Regions from separate parts of the Salinicola sp. 4072 genome, predicted to be linked through region 1. Evidence: predicted binding sites of a transcription regulator. Region 1 holds the regulator's gene; each other region holds the start of a gene.
The links. The regulator sigma-54, encoded in region 1, starts transcription at its own class of promoters, with help from an activator protein. The targets are predictions, from matches to a motif close to TGGCACNNNNNTTGCTNT.
Positions count from the first base shown of each region.

Region 2: the regulator sigma-54 is predicted to act here: its motif matches at 3,633-3,650, upstream of R3F72_RS06075 (nitrate reductase).
Region 3: the regulator sigma-54 is predicted to act here: its motif matches at 3,167-3,184, upstream of glnL (nitrogen regulation protein NR(II)).

Region 1 is NZ_JAXOVV010000002.1:134,075-139,993, reverse strand. It holds gene R3F72_RS02975 (acyl-CoA thioesterase) at 1-50, opposite strand, end outside; gene mgtE (magnesium transporter) at 123-1,478, opposite strand; gene R3F72_RS02965 (HPr family phosphocarrier protein) at 1,587-1,856, opposite strand; gene rapZ (RNase adapter RapZ) at 1,843-2,799, opposite strand; gene ptsN (PTS IIA-like nitrogen regulatory protein PtsN) at 2,817-3,296, opposite strand; gene hpf (ribosome hibernation-promoting factor, HPF/YfiA family) at 3,306-3,614, opposite strand; gene R3F72_RS02945 (RNA polymerase factor sigma-54) at 3,746-5,179, opposite strand; gene lptB (LPS export ABC transporter ATP-binding protein) at 5,330-5,919, opposite strand, start outside.
Region 2 is NZ_JAXOVV010000005.1:129,978-135,896, reverse strand. It holds gene cobA (uroporphyrinogen-III C-methyltransferase) at 1-569, opposite strand, end outside; gene R3F72_RS06075 (nitrate reductase) at 556-3,453, opposite strand; gene R3F72_RS06070 (NAD(P)/FAD-dependent oxidoreductase) at 4,298-5,533, shown strand; gene nirB (nitrite reductase large subunit NirB) at 5,530-5,919, shown strand, end outside.
Region 3 is NZ_JAXOVV010000030.1:23,524-29,442, reverse strand. It holds gene R3F72_RS16325 (alpha-glucosidase) at 1-298, opposite strand, end outside; gene glnG (nitrogen regulation protein NR(I)) at 476-1,885, opposite strand; gene glnL (nitrogen regulation protein NR(II)) at 2,085-3,128, opposite strand; gene R3F72_RS16310 (DUF4124 domain-containing protein) at 3,270-3,842, opposite strand; gene glnA (glutamate--ammonia ligase) at 4,075-5,481, opposite strand; gene R3F72_RS16300 (polysaccharide deacetylase family protein) at 5,903-5,919, shown strand, end outside.

The DNA.
Region 1 (5,919 bases):
TTGGGATTGAGATCCTCGGGCTTGATCCATTTGCGGGTATGAAAGTTCATCCGCTGCTCCTCGTTGGCATCACCCGGCGTCGTGGCCCGCCCTGGCGTTCGGTGGTCGGGCCTGCCGGGTCGTTACAGATAAAAGGCAGTCGCCAGACCCAGGAAAGCGACGAAGCCGACCACGTCGGTAATGGTCGTCAGCAGCACGCCGCCGGACAGCGCCGGGTCGATCTTGAACTTCTTGAGCAGTACCGGAATCAGGGTGCCGGCCATCGTGGCGACGGTCAGGTTGATGACCATCGCCATGGCGATGATCTGCCCCAGCCGGATGTCGTCGAAGCGGAAGACCGACATGGTGCCCACCACCACGGCCCAGATCAGACCGTTGGTCATGCCGACGAGCAGTTCGCGGATCAATAGCCATCGCACGTTGGCGCCGGAAACGTGGCCCAGCGCGATGCCGCGAATCAGCACGGTCAGCGTTTGCGAGCCGGCGATGCCGCCCATGCTGGAGACGATCGGCATCAGCACCGCGAGAGCCGCGATCTGCTGAATGGTGTCCTCGAAGAACCCGATGGCGATAGAGACGATCGTTGCCGCGATCAGATTGATACCGAGCCAGAATGCCCGGCGACGGCTCGTTCGCAGCGCCGGGGCGAAGGTGTCTTCGTCCTCGTCGAGACCGGCCATGCTCATGACCTGATGCTCGGCATCCTCGCGGATGACGTCGACCACGTCGTCGATGGTGATGCGGCCGAGCAGTTTGCCGTCGATGCCGACTACCGGCGCCGAGATCAGGTCATGCTTCTGGAACAGCGTCGCGACGTCGCTGTCCGAGGCGGTGGCCTGAATGGAGTGGAAGTCGGTCTCCATGACCTCGCGCACCAGCACCGAGACATCCGAGACCAGCAGGCGGTTGAGCGACAGGATGCCGATCAGCTCGTCACGACGCGTGACGACCAGCAGGGTGTCGGTGGCATCCGGCAGGCGCTCGTGGCGGCGCAGGTAGCGCAGGACGACATCCAGAGTGATATCCGGGCGGATGGTGATCGCGTCCGGGTTCATCAGGCCGCCGGCGGTATCCTCCGGGTAGGAGAGGACCGCTTCGACCCGCTGGCGTTCCTGCGCCTCCATCGACTGGAGGACTTCCTGGATGACGGTATTGGGCAACTGCTGCAGCAGGTCGGCGAGGTCGTCGACATCGAGACCCTCGGTCGCCGTCAACAGCTGCTCGGCATCCATGCGGTTGAGGAATTCGATCTGGACGTCATCGCCCAGATACTGCAGCACGTCGCCATGCAGCTCGGGGTCCAGCAGGCCCCAGAGAATCTCGCGCTCCTTGGGTGGGCTGGACTCGAGCAGGTGGGCGACATCCACCGGCGCCAGGCCGCGATTGAGCATGCGCCGCGCCTGATCCAGTGCGCCGCTTTCGAGAGCTTCGTTGAGCTTGGCCAGCCGTGGCTGCAGCTTTTCGGGATTGTTGCTCATCCTGAACGGTCATCCTTGAACGACTGGCGGGATGAGCATTCTACCATCGTCGAGCAAAATGACGAGGATGGAAAACGCTGTTCACGAACGGTGTGAAGAGAGTGGGAGCTACTCGTCTTCGTGGAAACGCGCTTCGAAAAGTTCGGCGATCGCGTCCATGGCGGCGTCTGCATCGTCGCCCTCGGTAGTCACGGTCAACTCGGTGCCGCAAGGCGCGGCTAGCATCAGCAGAGACATGATATTGGCGGCATCGGCCTGCCGCTCACGGTGTTGAACCGCGACACGGACGTCGAAGGGTTGGCAGCATTGGACCAGTTTGGTGGCGGCGCGGGCGTGCAGCCCACGACGATTGGTCAGGCGAAGTTCACGTGTCGGCATCGCGCTTGAGTGATCCTGCGTCTTTTGTTGGTGCATCCTGCGGCGCCGGCTCGCGCGGTTCCGAATCCTGCGGGAGCGCGGTCTGAATACCGAGTTCGCGATGGCGAAGTCGAATGTCGGTGGATTCATGATGGAAGTGGCGAGCCAGGCGTTCGATCAGGTAGACCGAGCGGTGCTGGCCGCCGGTGCAGCCGATCGCCACCGTCAGGTAGCTACGATGGCTGGCCAGGTAGGCGGGCAGCCAGCGAGTCAGCCAGGCGTGGATATCGCCCGCCATGGCGTGGACGTCGGGGTAGGATTCCAGAAACTCGACGATCTGGGCATCGCGGCCGTCATAGGCGCGCAGGCCGGGGTCCCAGAACGGATTGGGCAGGCAGCGCGCGTCGAAGACCATGTCGGCGTCCAGCGGCACGCCGCGTTTGAAGCCAAAGGACTCGAAGGTCAACGTCAGACGGCCGCCGGTGTGCTTGGCGACCTGTTCCCCGATCCGCGCCCGCAGTTCGTGTACCGAAAGCCCCTGGGTATCGATCACCAGGTCGGCCATGCGGCGAATCGGTGCGAGATATTCCTGCTCGTGATCGATCGCCTCGGCCAGCGTCATGTCGTTGCCGCGTGTCAGCGGATGACGCCTGCGGGTGGCCGAGTAGCGCTCCAGCAGAATCTTGGCGTCGGCGGTGAGATAGACGACCTGCGTGTCGATCCTGCGCTCTCGCACCGCATTCAGCAGGACCGGGAAGCGTTCGAGCGATTCCGGCAGGTTGCGTGCATCGATGCTGACCGCCACGTTGGGGCGCGTGGGCGGAGCGCTGCGCAGTTCGTCGATCAGCGGTGCCAGCAGATTGGCCGGGAGGTTGTCGATGGCGTAGTAGCCCAGATCTTCCAGCGCCTGCAGGGCGATCGATTTTCCCGAGCCGGAGCGGCCGCTGATGATGACGAGTTGCATGCCTAGTGTGTCCTGGTTCAGTCGTCGTCGTTGGGTTGATGATGACGAATGGCATCGATCAGCGCGTCGTGCAGCGCCTGCTGAGTCTCCGCGTGACGCAACTGCTGTCTGACGCTGCCCTGATTCATGACGCCGGCGACCTCGGCCAGTAGCGAAAGGTGGGTATCGTCCGCTTCTTCCGGTACCAGCAGCACGAATACCAGATCCACCGGTTCACCGTCGATCGCGTCGAAGTCGATGGCGTCCTTCAGGCGCATGAATCCCGCGATCGGCCCCTTGCAGTGAGGGCTGCGCGCGTGAGGGATGGCAACGCCGTTGCCGATCCCCGTGCTGCCCAGTCGCTCACGTCCGATCAGACGGCTGAAGACTTCCTGGCTATCCAGGCTGGGTGTGTTTTGGGCGATGAAGGTGCTGAAGAATTCCAGCAGACGTTTTTTGCTACCCCCCGTGACCCCGTAAAGGGTACGTTCGGGGGGCAGAATGCTTTCCAGTGTCATCATCAGGCGTTAACGGGCGCCGGCGCCTTGGGCGCGGGCTTGTGCCTTCTCTTTGTGTTTGACCAGTTGACGGTCGAGTTTGTCGGCCAGTGAATCGATGGCGGCATACATGTCGGTATCGCTGGCTTCGGCGTGCAGATCGCCGCCTGCGGCATGCAGGGTACAGGCTGCCTGTTGGCGCTCCTTCTCGACACTCAGGGTGACCTGAACATTGGTGATATTGTCGTAGTGACGCTCCAAACGAACGAGTTTTTCTCCGACATAGTCCCGGAGGGCATCGGTCAGCTCGACATGATGGCCGGTAACGTTCACTTGCATGACACACTCCTGTTGCGGCAGATGGCACTTTTGATTGTAACCCTTTTCAGGTCACTGCAAAGGCATCGTGATCGATATCCTCCGGTTTGGCGAGTCCTGGATCGATTTTGCCTCGCCGTACAGTCGGGACGTCAGGAAAGGCGCTTGCGTTCACTGGACGAGGGAATGCCCATGGCTTCCCGATATTTGGCCACGGTGCGCCTGGCAACGCAGATATCGGACTGGGCAAGCAATTCGACCAATTTGCTGTCCGAGAGCGGCTTTCTGGGGGGCTCTTCGCCAATGAACTTCTTGATCCGGGCGCGAATCGCCGTGCTCGAATAGCTGTCGCCTTCCCCGCGTTGACCGCCGACCTGGCTCGAGAAGAAGTACTTGAGCTCGAACACGCCGCGAGGCGTGTGGATGTACTTCTGGGTCGTGACCCGGGAAATCGTCGACTCGTGCATGTCGACGCTGCCGGCGATGTCGGCCAGTATCAGCGGCTTCATGGCCTCTTCGCCGCGCTCGAGGAAATCGACCTGGCGCGACATGATCTCCCGGCCGACACGCAGCAGCGTGTCGTTGCGGCTCGAAAGGCTCTTGAGCAGCCAGCGGGCCTCCTGCAGATGCTGGCGCAGGAAGGTGTTGTCGTCACTCTTGTCGGCGCGCTTGATCAGGGCGGCGTAGTCGGGCTGGATGCGCAGACGTGGCAGCGCCTCGGCGTTGAGCTCGATGCGCCAGCCGTCGGGGGAGGGCGTGGCGACGAGGTCGGGAATCACGTAGTCGTCGCGGCAGGTATCGAAGCGTTGCCCGGGGCGTGGTTCGAGCGTGCGGATCATCGCGATGACGCTGTCGAGTTCGTCGTCCTCGAGCCGCAGGCGGCGTTTGAGCAGTCGCCGATCGTTGCCGGCCAGGGCCTCGAGAAACTGGCGTACCAGGCGTTTGGCTTGTGGCAGCAGTGGGGTGTCCGCGTCCAGCGTACCGAGCTGGAGCAGCAGGCATTCGCGCAGGTCGCGGGCGCCGACGCCGGTGGGGTCGAACTGCTGCAGACGCATCAGCATGTGTTCGAGATCCGCCGTGGTCACGCGATCGTCGCGCTGGGTGCGGAGGCTGAGGGCCAGTTCGTCGAGAGAGCCGGTGAAGTAGCCGTCGTCATTGATCGCGTCGATCAGACATTCGCCCAGCTCGCGCTCGCGGTCGTCGAAATCGCCCATCGCCATCTGCCACAAAAGGTGGTCGTGCAGACTGGTGGCAGCGGCGTTGCGGTCGAAATCCGGCGCCTCTTCGCTGCCGCTGCCGCTGCCCAGCGATCCGGCGGTGGCGTCCTGATAGGTGTCGCTCCAGTCGCTGTCGAGCGCCAGCTCTTCGGGAATGTCGCTGGGCCAGTCGTCTTCCGGCGCTTCCGGGGTCTCCTGCTCCGAATACTGCTCTTCCAGCTCCAGCATCGGGTTGGATTCGAGCGCTTGTTGAATCTCCTGGCACAGGTCGAGCGTCGACAGCTGCAGCAGTTGAATCGCCTGTTGGAGCTGAGGCGTCATGGTCAACTGCGTGCCGACTCTGAGTTGCAGCGAAGGCTTCATGGACATGGCGAAACGGTCGTCATAATCAACGAGGGAATAGCCACGTTACTGATTGATCTGACGACATGCAACGATTTATGCAAGAAACATGCCACTCAAGGCGGCTCAGGCAAGGCTGGCCGCCGGAAAGAAACACGGTGGGGGCGGGAAATCGGATTATAACCGGAATTCGTGACCAAGATAGACGTCGCGAACGCGCTGGTTGTCGAGAATGGCTTCGGGGCGGCCCTCGGCAATGATCTGCCCGTCGCCGACGATGTAGGCGTTGTCGCAGATATCCAACGTTTCGCGCACGTTGTGATCGGTGATGAGAACGCCGATCTCCCGATCGCGGAGCTGGCGGATGATGCTCTTGATATCGCCGACCGAGATCGGGTCGACGCCGGCGAAGGGCTCGTCGAGCAGGACGAAGGCCGGCTCCGTGGCCAGCGCGCGTGCGATCTCGACGCGCCGGCGTTCGCCGCCGGACAGGCTCATGCCGAGGTTGTCGCGAATATGGTCGACGTGAAAATCGGCGAGCAGCCGCTCAAGCTGTTCGCGTCGCCCGGCGCGGTCCAGATCCTTGCGCGTCTCGAGAATGGCCATGATGTTGTTGGCGACACTCAGTTTGCGAAAGATCGAGGCTTCCTGCGGCAGATAACCGATCCCGGCTCGCGCCCGGTCATGCATCGGCGCACGGCTGAGGTCGTGGTCGTCGATATGAACGCTGCCGGCATCGGACTTGACCAGGCCGACGATCATGTAGA
Region 2 (5,919 bases), on a different contig from region 1:
ATGAAGCGAACCTGCTGGGCGTGAGCGCGGTCGGTCAGCGGCAGCCCCATGGCAGCAACGGCGCCGGACGCGGCGGTAATCCCGGGCACGATGTCGGGGGTGATGCCGGCCTCGGCCAGCGCTGCCAGCTCCTCGCCCATGCGCCCGAAGATTCCGGGATCGCCACCTTTCAGACGCACCACCCGCTTTCCTTCGGCGGCGAGCCGCACCAATAGCGTGCCGATCTCCGCCTGGGGCACGCTGTGGTTGCCACGCGCCTTGCCGACGTAGTAGCGCTCGCAGCCCCGGGGCAGCAAGGCTAGAATGTCGGGGCCGACGAGCCGGTCATAGACCACGGCGTGTGCGGCCTCGATTCGTCGCAGGGCTCGTACGGTCAGCAGATCCGCGGCGCCGGGCCCGGCGCCGACCAGCGAAACCCGGCCGGCATCGTCAGCCGAGTCGACGACGTTTCTCGTCGATCTCGTGGTCACGACTCGGTTTCGAGCCGCCTGATAGAGCCGAGCCATCCAGCCGGCCGTCTCCAGCCTCTTCCCGCGCGTATTGCCTTGAGTTGCATCATAGGCTGGCATCGGCCATCTCCTCTTGTGTCTCTTCTTCGAGCAGGGCTTTCAGCTCGGGTTGGCAGGAACCGCATTGGGTACCGCAGGCGAGGCGTGCACCCAGCGCCTCGACGCTGGTATCGCCGGCGCGGATGGCGGCAATGATCGAATTCTGGCCGACCTGATGACAGCTGCAGACGATCGGGCCGTCGCTGCGCGCGCCGCTGGCACAGCCGGCCAGGATGCGACGCCGCGTCTCTCGATCGAGCAACTGGTCGCCTTCGCTGGCGAAGCAGTCGTCCAGCCAGCGCAACGACGGCAGCCCCTCCGGTGGCCCGACCATCAACCACCAGCGCAGCCGGCCGTTATCGATACCGCTGGCGCGCAGGCGCCCGCGCGCTTCGTCGTGACTCCACTGCGAGACCGGCCCGGGCAGATGGGACTCGGCCCATGCCAGCCAGTCGCGTCCCGCGGCATCCGGTTGACCGCCAAGCTGCCAGCGCACGGAATGGTCGAGAGGAATCCGAGCCCAGTAGGCGTAGTCTTCGCGCCCACTCTCTATGGCGGGCGCGATAGCGGGCGCGATCTCGGCCGCGATGTCGGCGGCGACGATCAATGTCGCTTCCCAGGAGATCGGCAGCGGACGAAGGCTGACTGCAGCCTGCTTCGATTCAGGCTGCCCGGAGATCGGATCGACGACCGCCGCCACCAGGCCATTGACCTTGGCCTGGCCGCTGAAGGCGTCGTTCCAGTGCATCGGCGCGAACAGCTCCCCCGGCCGCTGGGACTTGGCGATTCTGGCCCGGCCGCGATAGAGACCATCGCCCCCCGTCAGCTCGACCAGTTGCTGGTCGGCGACGCCGAGGCGTTCGGCATCCAGCGGGTGAATGTCGACGAAGGGCTCGCCGCGATGGTTCATCAGGCGGGAGGCCCGCGCCGTCCGCGTCATGGTATGCCACTGATCCCGTACCCGACCGGTGTTCAGGCGCAGCGGCCTTTCCCGGGTCAGTTCCTGGCGTACCGCCTGCGGACGAACCGGCAACAGCCAGGCACGGCCATCGGGCGTCGCGAAGCGGCCGTTCTCGAATAGCCGTGGCGTGCCCGCGGGGGCCGCGGCGGTCACCGGCCATTGAACCGGTGCCAGGCCGTCGTAGCCGGCACGATCCAGCCCCGCCAGCCCCGAAATGTCGAACGGCCGCCAAATGGCGCCGTCGCTTTCGCTACCCTCGCCTTCGACCGCGTTCTCGAAACCGGAGAGCCGGGCATGTTCGTCGAAGATCTCGAAGGGATCGACATAGGGAAATGCCTCGGCAAAGCCGAGACGTGCGGCGACCTGGGTCATGATCCACCAGTCGTGACGCGCCTCGCCAGGCGGCGGCAGCAACCCGCGCTGGCGGGAAATGCAGCGCTCGGAATTGGTGACGGTGCCATCCTTTTCCGACCAGCCAGTGGCCGGCAGCACGATGTCCGCGACCTCCAGGATCTCGGCATTCGCCATACAGTCGGAAACGATCACCAGCGGGCACGCCGCCAGGATGCGCTTGATGCGATTGGCCTCGGGCAGGCTGACCACCGGGTTCGTCGCCATGATCCAGACCGCCCGGATCTCCCCTCGCTCGATGGCGTCGAACAGCTCGGTGGCCTTGAAACCCGGCACATCGGGCAAGGTCGGCGTCAGCGTCTCGGTGCGCCAGAATCGGGTGACCCGATCGATGGCTCCCGGCGTGTGGTAGTCCATGTGCGCCGCGAGCTGGTTGGCCAGACCTCCGACCTCGCGCCCGCCCATGGCATTGGGCTGGCCGGTGATCGAAAACGGCCCCGCGCCCGGCAGCCCGATCTTGCCGCCCGCCAAGTGGCAGTTGATGATCGCCTGGCACTTGTCGGTGCCACTGCTCGACTGGTTGATGCCCTGGGAATAGAGTGTCACCACGTGCAGTTGCGTGGCGAACCAGTAGAAGAAGGTCTCCAGCCGCTCGGCGTCGACATCGCAGTCGCGAGCGACCGCCTCGATGCCGACATCGTCCTCGCAGGCAGCCTGCATCGTCTCTTCGAAGCCTCGGGTATGGCGTTCTAGATAGATCCGGTCGACCCGGCCAGCGGCGTGCATCCAGGCCAGCAGCCCGTTGAACAGCCGGGCATCGCTGCCGGGCGCAATACCGAGATAGAGGTCGGCGATTTCGCAGCTGTCTGTCACCCGGGGGTCGATCACCACGATGCGCATCAGCGGGTTGCGCTGCTTGGCGGCCTTCAGCCGCTGATAGATCACCGGATGATTCCAGGCCAGGTTGGAGCCGACCAGCACGACCAGTTCCGCGCACTCCAGATCCTCATAACAGCAAGGTACCGCGTCGGCGCCGAAAGACCGCTTGTAGGCAGCCACCGCCGAAGCCATGCAAAGCCGCGAATTGGTATCGACATGAGGCGTTCCCAGGAAGCCCTTGAACAGCTTGTTGGCAACGTAATAATCCTCGGTCAGCAGCTGTCCGGAGAGATAGGCTGCCACCGTCTCCCGGCCATGCTCGCGCTGCGTCGATGCCAGCCGTGACGCGACGCACTGCAGCGCCTCGTCCCAACCCACCGCTTCGCCATCGACGACGGGATGCGACAGGCGCCCCCGCTCGCCCAGCGTCTCGTGCAGCGCACTGCCCTTGACGCAGAGACGCCCCTGGTTGGCTGGGTGAGCCGGATCCCCGGCGACATCGGTCAGCGTACCGTTCTCGACTGTCGCAACAACGCCACAACCGACGCCGCAATACGGGCAGGTCGTGGTGCCCTTGTAAGACGGGCAGGTCGTGGTGCTCTCGGAAGAGGATCTGGTGGCGGTGCACTCGAAAGAGAAGCCAGTGTCGCCGAACGACTCGCGGGGCGTCGTTCGCCGAGGCTGTGGATCGGTCGTGCTGTACGGATTGGGCATGAACGCCTCCCTGAAACGCAAAGAGGCCTGACTTCACGCTGAACGTGAGGTCAGGCCTCTTTGCCTGCTGCCGCGTGATCCTGCCGGTATCCGCGGTGCGTCGTGATCATTGCCGTTGTTGCGTGCCGGAGCGCTGCTCGTTGCCGACGTTGGCAACTGGCACACCTGGGTAAAAGATCGAAGCAATAAGCAGGCCACCGGCCGCTTTTTCCTTTTTCGACAATCTTCTGCAGCCACGCCCACCCCGCGCCTCGAAATCGAGAGATCCGATCTCGGGCCGTTCATGCCAACCTTTGGTGCGAAAGCGCGCAACGTTGCACCGGCGTTGCGCAGGCCAGCGCCCATCCGCCCTCTTCCTGCCCGCTTTCGATAGCGCTCGTTGCTACCAAGCCACTGAATCGATTTGAAGATCGGCGAACTGGCATGGCCTTCGCTTGAGTTCCACCATCGGCGACCAATGGCGGTCGCGATCGCCAGGCCGGCGCTGCATCGAGGCAGCGTCGCGCCAGATAGCCATGGCACGCCCCGGCAGGCTGACGGTTGCCACTGCATTCGTCGGCTCTCGGGCGTCGCATCGATATTCAGGCACATCGATATTCAGGCAAAGGCGCCTGATGCCGCGGAGTTCAATACTCCGTGTCATCAGGTGCCTTTTGCGTTGCGCCGCCGTTTTTCCAGGCGTCTCTTCCGAACTCGGAAAACGTCTGCGCTTGAAAACGTCGCTTGACGGGGGATCAACATGAGCAGGACCGCCCTTTCTCTATCCAAAGCACCAGCCAATGCTCCATCCAAAGCACCAGCCGATGCGCCATCCAAAGCACCACCCGATGCCGGAGAACATCTGGTGATCATCGGCAATGGCATGGCCGGACACCGGCTGCTGCAGGCGCTACAGGACCGTCCGACCCGGCCGATTCACATCACCACGATCGGCGAGGAGGCTTCACCGGCCTACAACCGGATCCTGCTGTCGCCGTGGCTGGCCGGCGAGATCGAACGCGACTCCCTCGATACCCGGCTGAGCGACGAGATGTCCGCCAGCGTCGAGTGGCGGCTGGGCGAGCGCGTGGTGACGATCGACCGTACCCATCGACGTGTCCATACCGACATCGGCGACCCGGTTCACTACGACCGTCTCGTCATTGCCACCGGTTCACGCCCCACGCTGCCGGCTATTCCCGGCATCGAGCTGGGTAACGTCGGCGGCTTTCGCAATCTCGACGATGTCGACTGGCTGATCGCCCGATCATCGGGCAGCCGGGCGGTGGTCGTCGGCGGCGGGCTGCTGGGGCTGGAAGCGGCGGAGGGCCTGCGCAAGCGTGGCCTGGCGGTCACGCTTTTGCAGCGCGGCGATCGACTGATGAACCGCCAGCTCGATGTCACCGCCGCCACCTGGTTGCGTGACACGCTCGAACGGCGCGGGCTGACGATAGAGACCCATGCGAGCCTGTCCGGCTGTGACGCCGACGCCCAGGGCAACGTCCAGGCCGTGCGACTGACCGACGGCCGCCGACTGGCCGCCGACTGCGTGGTGGTGGCCGCCGGCATCACGCCCAACGCCGAGCTCGGCCGCCTGGCCCGTCTCGATGTCGGCGCCGGCATCTGCGTCGATGCCACCTTGACTACCCGCGATCCCCGGATTCATGCCATCGGTGAATGCTGCGAATTCGACGGCACCACGGTGGGCCTGGTCGAGCCGATCTGGCAGCAGGTCGAGACCTTGGCGGATCTCCTCGGCGGCCAGACGCCGCAACCCTACAGCGACAGCGCCTGCGCCACGCGGCTGAAAGTCGCCGGCATCTCTCTCTACGCGTTCGGCCCCGTCGAGGCGGAACCCGACGACGACATCCTGACCTACGCCGACCCGGAAGGCGGCGATTATCGCCGCCTGCTGCTTCGCAACGACCGACTGATCGGCGCCGTGCTCTACGGCGATACCGGCGATGGTCCGGCGCTGTTTCAGCTGTCCCGAGCCGGTGCGGATCTCGGCCACCATCGCGATCTGCTGCTGTTCGGCGCGAGCGATGTCGCGCAACGCCTGACCGAAGACACTCAACACTCACTGGAGGAAGCGGCATGACCTTCGAAGCCGACACCCCGACCCCGCCCCGCAAGCCTCGCCTGATCGTGATCGGCAATGGCATGGTCGGCCACTACTGTCTGGAGCAGCTGGTCGAACGCCAGGCGCATCAGCACTACGCCATCACCGTCTTCGGCGAGGAACGCCACCGCGCCTACGATCGCGTGCATCTATCAGACTACTTCACCGGCAGCGATGCCGATGCCCTGGCCCTGGGCGAAGCGGACTTCTGCGCCAGACATGGCATCGACCTTCGCCTGGGAGAAGCCGTCAGCGCCATCGACCGTGAATCCCGCCTCGTCGTCACCGAACGTGGCGGCCACGCTTTCGACCAGTTGATCCTGGCGACCGGCTCCTACCCCTTCGTGCCGCCGATTCCGGGTAAC
Region 3 (5,919 bases), on a different contig from region 1:
CGATGATCACTTTCAGCCCCAGCCCGTGGGCGCGCTCGAGCAGCATCTGGAAATCGTGAAAGGAGCCGAACATCGGATCGACGCCGCGATAATCGGTCACGTCGTAGCCGAAGTCTTTCATCGGCGACGGAAAGAACGGTGAAATCCAGATCGCATCGACACCCAGTTCGGCCACGTAGTCCAGCTTGGCAGTGATCCCGGGAAGATCGCCGATGCCGTCGCCACGCGCATCCATGAAACTTCGGGGATAGATCTGGTAGATGACGCTGCCACGCCACCATTGGGTCGAGTCGAACATGGAACTCCCCACGTTGGTGAATATTGATCATGGCCTTCAACCTGCCAGGACGATGCCCGGCGATCCACCGGACGTCGCCCGAACGCGTTCGGAGACTCGACCCGCGAGCCTGCGGCTCCGCCGGCTGACAGGCCGACGAACGGTAGCCACGGCAATGATGACGGAGCGCTCCCGGCGCTATTCGTCGGCCAGTGCCGGCAACAGCACCTTGACCTTGCGCGTCAGCGTATTGCGCCCCCAGCCCAGCAGTTCGGCAGCCTCGCCCTTGCGTCCGCCGGTATGCTTCAGGGCGGTCTCGATCAGGATCCGCTCGAAATCCGGCACCGCCTCTTCGAGCAGGTGCGTGTGACCCGAGGCCAATGCCCGATCGGCCCATTCCCGGAACGCGTTGCGCCAGTCGCCGCTCGGCGTCTCGCTCCCTTCGAGTTCGCGCAGCTCCGGCGGCAGGTCGTCGACCAGCACTTCACGGCCGGAAGCCATCACGGTAAGCCAGCGACAGGTGTTTTCCAGCTGTCGAACGTTGCCGGGCCAGGGTAGGCGTGTCAAATGCGTCTCGGCCTCCTTGGTCAGCACCTTGGACTCGGCCGAGAGCTCCTTGGCAGCCTCGGCGAGAAAGTGCTGGGCCAGGCGCGGAATATCCTCGCGGCGCTCTGACAGTCGGGGCAGATGGACGCGAATCACGTTGAGCCGGTGGAACAGATCCTCGCGGAAGCGCCCATCCGTCACCAGTTTTTCCAGGTTCTGGTGCGTCGCGGCGATGATCCGCACATCCACCTTGACCGGCACGTGCCCCCCGACCCGGTAGAACTCGCCGTCCGCCAGCACGCGCAGCAGGCGCGTCTGGGTATCGGCGGGCATGTCGCCGATCTCGTCCAGAAACAGCGTGCCGCCATCGGCCTGCTCGAAACGCCCGCGCCGCTGGGCGGCAGCGCCGGTGAACGCCCCCTTTTCGTGGCCGAACAGCTCGGATTCCATCAGATCCTTGGGGATCGCGGCCATGTTGAGCGCGATGAACGGGTGTCCGCTGCGCGGGCTGTGCTGGTGCAACGCCTGGGCGACGCGCTCCTTGCCGGTGCCCGATTCGCCATTGATCAGCACCGTGATGTGCGACTGCGACAGCCGGCCGATCGCCCGGAACACCTCCTGCATCGCCGGCGCTTCACCGATGATCTCGGCGGACAGACCCTCCGGCATCGCCGCGGGAGAACGCCGCTCGCGGGCGTGCGCCACCCCGCGCCGAACCAGCGCCAGCGCATCGTCGACATCGAACGGCTTGGGCAGGTATTCGAACGCGCCACCCTGATAGGACGCCACGGCACTGTCCAGGTCGGAGTGCGCCGTCATCACGATCACGGGAAGGTCGGGATGCATCTGGCGGACTTTTGCCATCAGATCGAGCCCGTCGAGCCCCGGCATGCGAATGTCGGTCAGCAGCACGTCCGGCGGGTTGCGTTCGATCGACTCGAGCGCAGCATCGGCCCGCTCGAAGGATTGCACTTCCAGATCCGGCTGTGCCAGTGCCCTTTCCAGAACCCAGCGAATCGCACGATCGTCGTCGACGATCGCGATACGGGCGACTTCAGTCATGGCAGTTCTCCAGCAGAACGGTGAATCGCGCTCTCAGCGACTTCGGTACTCTCGACAACTTCGGGACTCGCGACAACTTCGGGACTCGCGACAACTTCGGGACTCGCGACAACTTCGGGACTCGCGACAACATGGGCCAACGGCCCGCGCGCACGACCCGGTCGAGGCGCTCGCGTACGAAGAAGGGATGCGGCCAATCTCACTGCTGCGCCTCGAACGGGATCAGCAGCCGGAACTCCGTGGCGCCCGGCTGGGATTCGCATTCGATCAACCCCTGATGCTGATGCAGAATCGACTGCGCGATCGACAATCCCAGGCCGCTACCCTCGGCGCGACCGGAGACCATGGGGAAGAACAGCGTCTCGCGGATGTGCTCCGGAATGCCCGGGCCGTTGTCGACGATCGCGACTTCACACACCAGCCGGTGGCGCTCGGCGCCCAGGGTGAACTGACGGCGAACCCGGGTACGCAGCAGCAGGCGCGGCTCGGGCGTTCCGAACTCTTCCATGGCTTGAACCGCATTACGCGCAATGTTGAGGACGGCCTGAATCAACTGCGGCTCGTCGCCGACCAGATCCGGCATGCTGGGGTCGTAATCGCGCTCGAATCTCAGTTGATGATGCTCCGCCTCGAGCAGCGCCCGCACCCGCTCCAGCACCTTGTGCACATTGAGCGGCTCGTGGTGCACCAGCGTATTCGGGCCCAGCATGCGATCGACCAGATCCCGCAGGCGATCCGCCTCCTCGACGATGATTCGGGTGAATTCGGCCAACTGCGGATCGGGGAGATCCCGCTCCAGCAACTGCGCGGCGCCGCGGATGCCACCCAGTGGATTCTTGACCTCGTGGGCGAGGCCGCGCATCAGCACCTTGACCGTCTCCTGGCGTGCGATCAGCGCCTCCTCGCGGGAAATTCGCAATAGCCGATCCCGCGGCTCGATCTCGAGCAGCAGTTCGCGGCTGGTGATCGGCGTCGCGGTGAAATCCACCGTGATCACTTCCCCGGCGGTCAGCACCATCGCCGCTTCCCGCTGCGTGTAGGGATGAAACTCCTGCATCGCCTTGAGCAGCACCTGTCGGATGCTGCCGTCCTCGCCGTTCAAGCACTCCAGCCAATGACCGACCACCCGGGGCCGGCTCGCGGCCAGTAGCGCCTCGGCGGCAGGGTTGAGCCAGCGCACGTGCAGATGCTCGTCGAGTAGCAGGACGGCGGTCGTCAAGTGCTCCAGCAAACGTTGATACATGCGTCGTTCCATCGTGGTGATCCGGTATGTGCTTATACAGTGCAAAAACCGCGCCACTCCCCGATTTCGCTCAGGACCGGGAAACGCTCAATAGCAACCAAGTCTTCATTCACCAAAATGGTGCAATTCTCAAATCGCTGCCTATCGATTATTCGAATTCGGGTTATTGGGATTGGCGGGCAGGTTGACGCTGGCCCGCTGGACGTAGAGCGTCACCGCTGGCGTCGACAGCCGCACCTGGCCCTGAGCGTCCAGCAGCTCAGCCTGGATCTGGTGCTCGCCGCGCTCGAGCTGGCTCAGCGCGAACACGCTGGTATGCATCGGCGATTGACTCACCTTGCCGTCGACCCGGAGCTGAACCCGGTCGCCCGGCTGCAGTTCGGGCTCGATCGCCAATTGCACCTGAACGTTGCCGCCCTGGCCGGTCGGCAGGGTCTCGCCATTGCTCGGGCTGGTGATCGCAAAGCGCTCGTAGTCGACCGCCGAAGGCGATGTCGGCGTCGACTCGGCCGGGCGCGAGCGGCTTTCGACCTCTGCCGGATCGACCACCGTAATGGGCTTGAGATCGACCCGGTTGCCCTGTCCGGGCTCGTCGCTATAGACCACGTTGCCGTTGGCATCGACATGCCGATAGACCGGGGCCGCCAGTGCCGGCAACGCCACAATCAGCGCCGCCACACCGCCGACCATCCACCCAACCCGTCGTGCTTGCATCGTTATCCTCTCCTTGTCGCCCACCGATCATGACACCGGTTTATCGGCCGATACCGGCCAGGGCCTGAATGTGTCCGGCTCGCCTTGGCCCCCGGTGCCTCCCTACGCCCGGGCCGACGGACTCCTCGTGCAGATCTTTCGGCAAGAGGCCAAGAGCCGGCAAAAGCAGGACGCTCCACGAACGAAAAAGCCCCACCGAGGTGGGGCTTTTCGTCAGGCCAAGGTGTGAACCTCAGACACTGTAGTAGAGGTCGAACTCGACCGGATGCGTCGCCAGACGCAGGCGCTCGACGTCTTCGTTCTTCAGCTCGATGTAGGCATCGATCATGTCGTCGGTGAACACGTTACCTTCGGTCAGGAAGGCGCGATCGGCGTCGAGTGCTTCCAGCGCCTGATCGAGGCTGGTGGCCACGGTCGGGACCTTCTTGCCTTCTTCCGGCGGCAGATCGTACAAGTTCTTGTCCATGGCATCGCCAGGGTGAATCTTGTTCTTGATGCCGTCGATACCGGCCATCAGCATCGCCGCGAACGCCAGGTACGGGTTGGCGGTCGGGTCGGGGAAGCGAGTCTCGACGCGCTTGCCCTTCGGGTTGGAAGTGTACGGAATACGAATTGACGCAGAGCGGTTACGCGCACTGTAGGCGAGCATGACCGGCGCTTCGAAGCCCGGCACCAGACGCTTGTAGGAGTTCGTCGAAGCGTTGGTGAAGGCGTTCAGCGCGCGTGCGTGCTTGATGATGCCGCCAATGTAGTACAGCGCCATTTCGGACAGACCGGCGTACTCGTCGCCCGCGAACTGGTTCTGGCCATCTTTCCAGAAGGACTGGTGAACGTGCATCCCGGAACCGTTGTCACCGACCAGCGGCTTGGGCATGAAGGTTGCCGTCTTGCCGTAGGCGTGCGCCACGTTGTGGATGACGTACTTCATCTCCTGAACTTCGTCGGCCTTCTTCACCAGGGTGTTGAACTTGACGCCGATTTCGTTCTGACCGGCGTTGGCCACCTCGTGGTGATGCACTTCGACGCTCTGGCCGATCGCCTGCAGCGTGTTACACATTGCGCTGCGGATATCGTGGAAGCTGTCGACCGGCGGCACGGGGAAATAACCACCCTTGACGCGCGGACGGTGGGCCAGGTTGCCACCTTCGACCTGACGATCGGTGGACCAGGCACCCTCTTCGGAAGAGATCTTGTACATGGAGCCTTCGATATCGGTCTTCCAATGCACTTCGTCGAAGATGAAGAACTCGGGCTCCGGACCGAAGAAAGCGGTGTCGCCCAGGCCGGTGCTGTTCAGATAGGCTTCGGCACGCTTGGCGATGGAGCGCGGATCGCGCTCGTAGCCCTGCATGGTGGCCGGCTCGATGATGTCGCAGCGCAGGATCAGCGTGGAGTCTTCGGTGAACGGATCGAGGAAGGCAGTCCCGTCTTCCGGACGCAGAATCATGTCGGACTCGTTGATGCCCTTCCAGCCTTCGATGGAGGAGCCGTCGAACATCTGACCATCTTCAAAGAATTCCGCATCGACAGCACTGGCAGGAATCGTGACGTGCTGCTCCTTGCCCTTGGTATCGGTAAAGCGCAGATCCACCCACTTGACGTCGTGTTCTTCGATAAGGGCGAGGGTTTTCTCAGACATGTTGTCCTCCACTGTGAGCCATGGCTCGATTCGTTGGCGAATATCCAACACCGTTTTTTGGCATGTGTGTTTTGTAGCACGAAGTTAGCGCTCTTGCCCACGCGCACACCGTTTTTACATAGCTATGCAGAGAATGTGCCAAAATGAAGCAGGACAGTGAGCGACTGATATAACCGCATGACGAGAAAGATAATTTTAACATCCATTCGTAGGCTAAGCGGCGACTGAATGCACGCAAACCGTTCATCCCGCCGGATCACGAATCGCTGAAAGCACCAACTTGGCGCACCACTTCACCCATATGCACTAATATGGAGCATTGAGTCGTCGCCGGAAACTTTGCCGAAACCCGATAGGCGACGGATACTGTTCGTACGCGCCGTGACTCATGGCGATCAATGACTCAGTAATGGAACTACCCATGCCTAGGCTGGATCG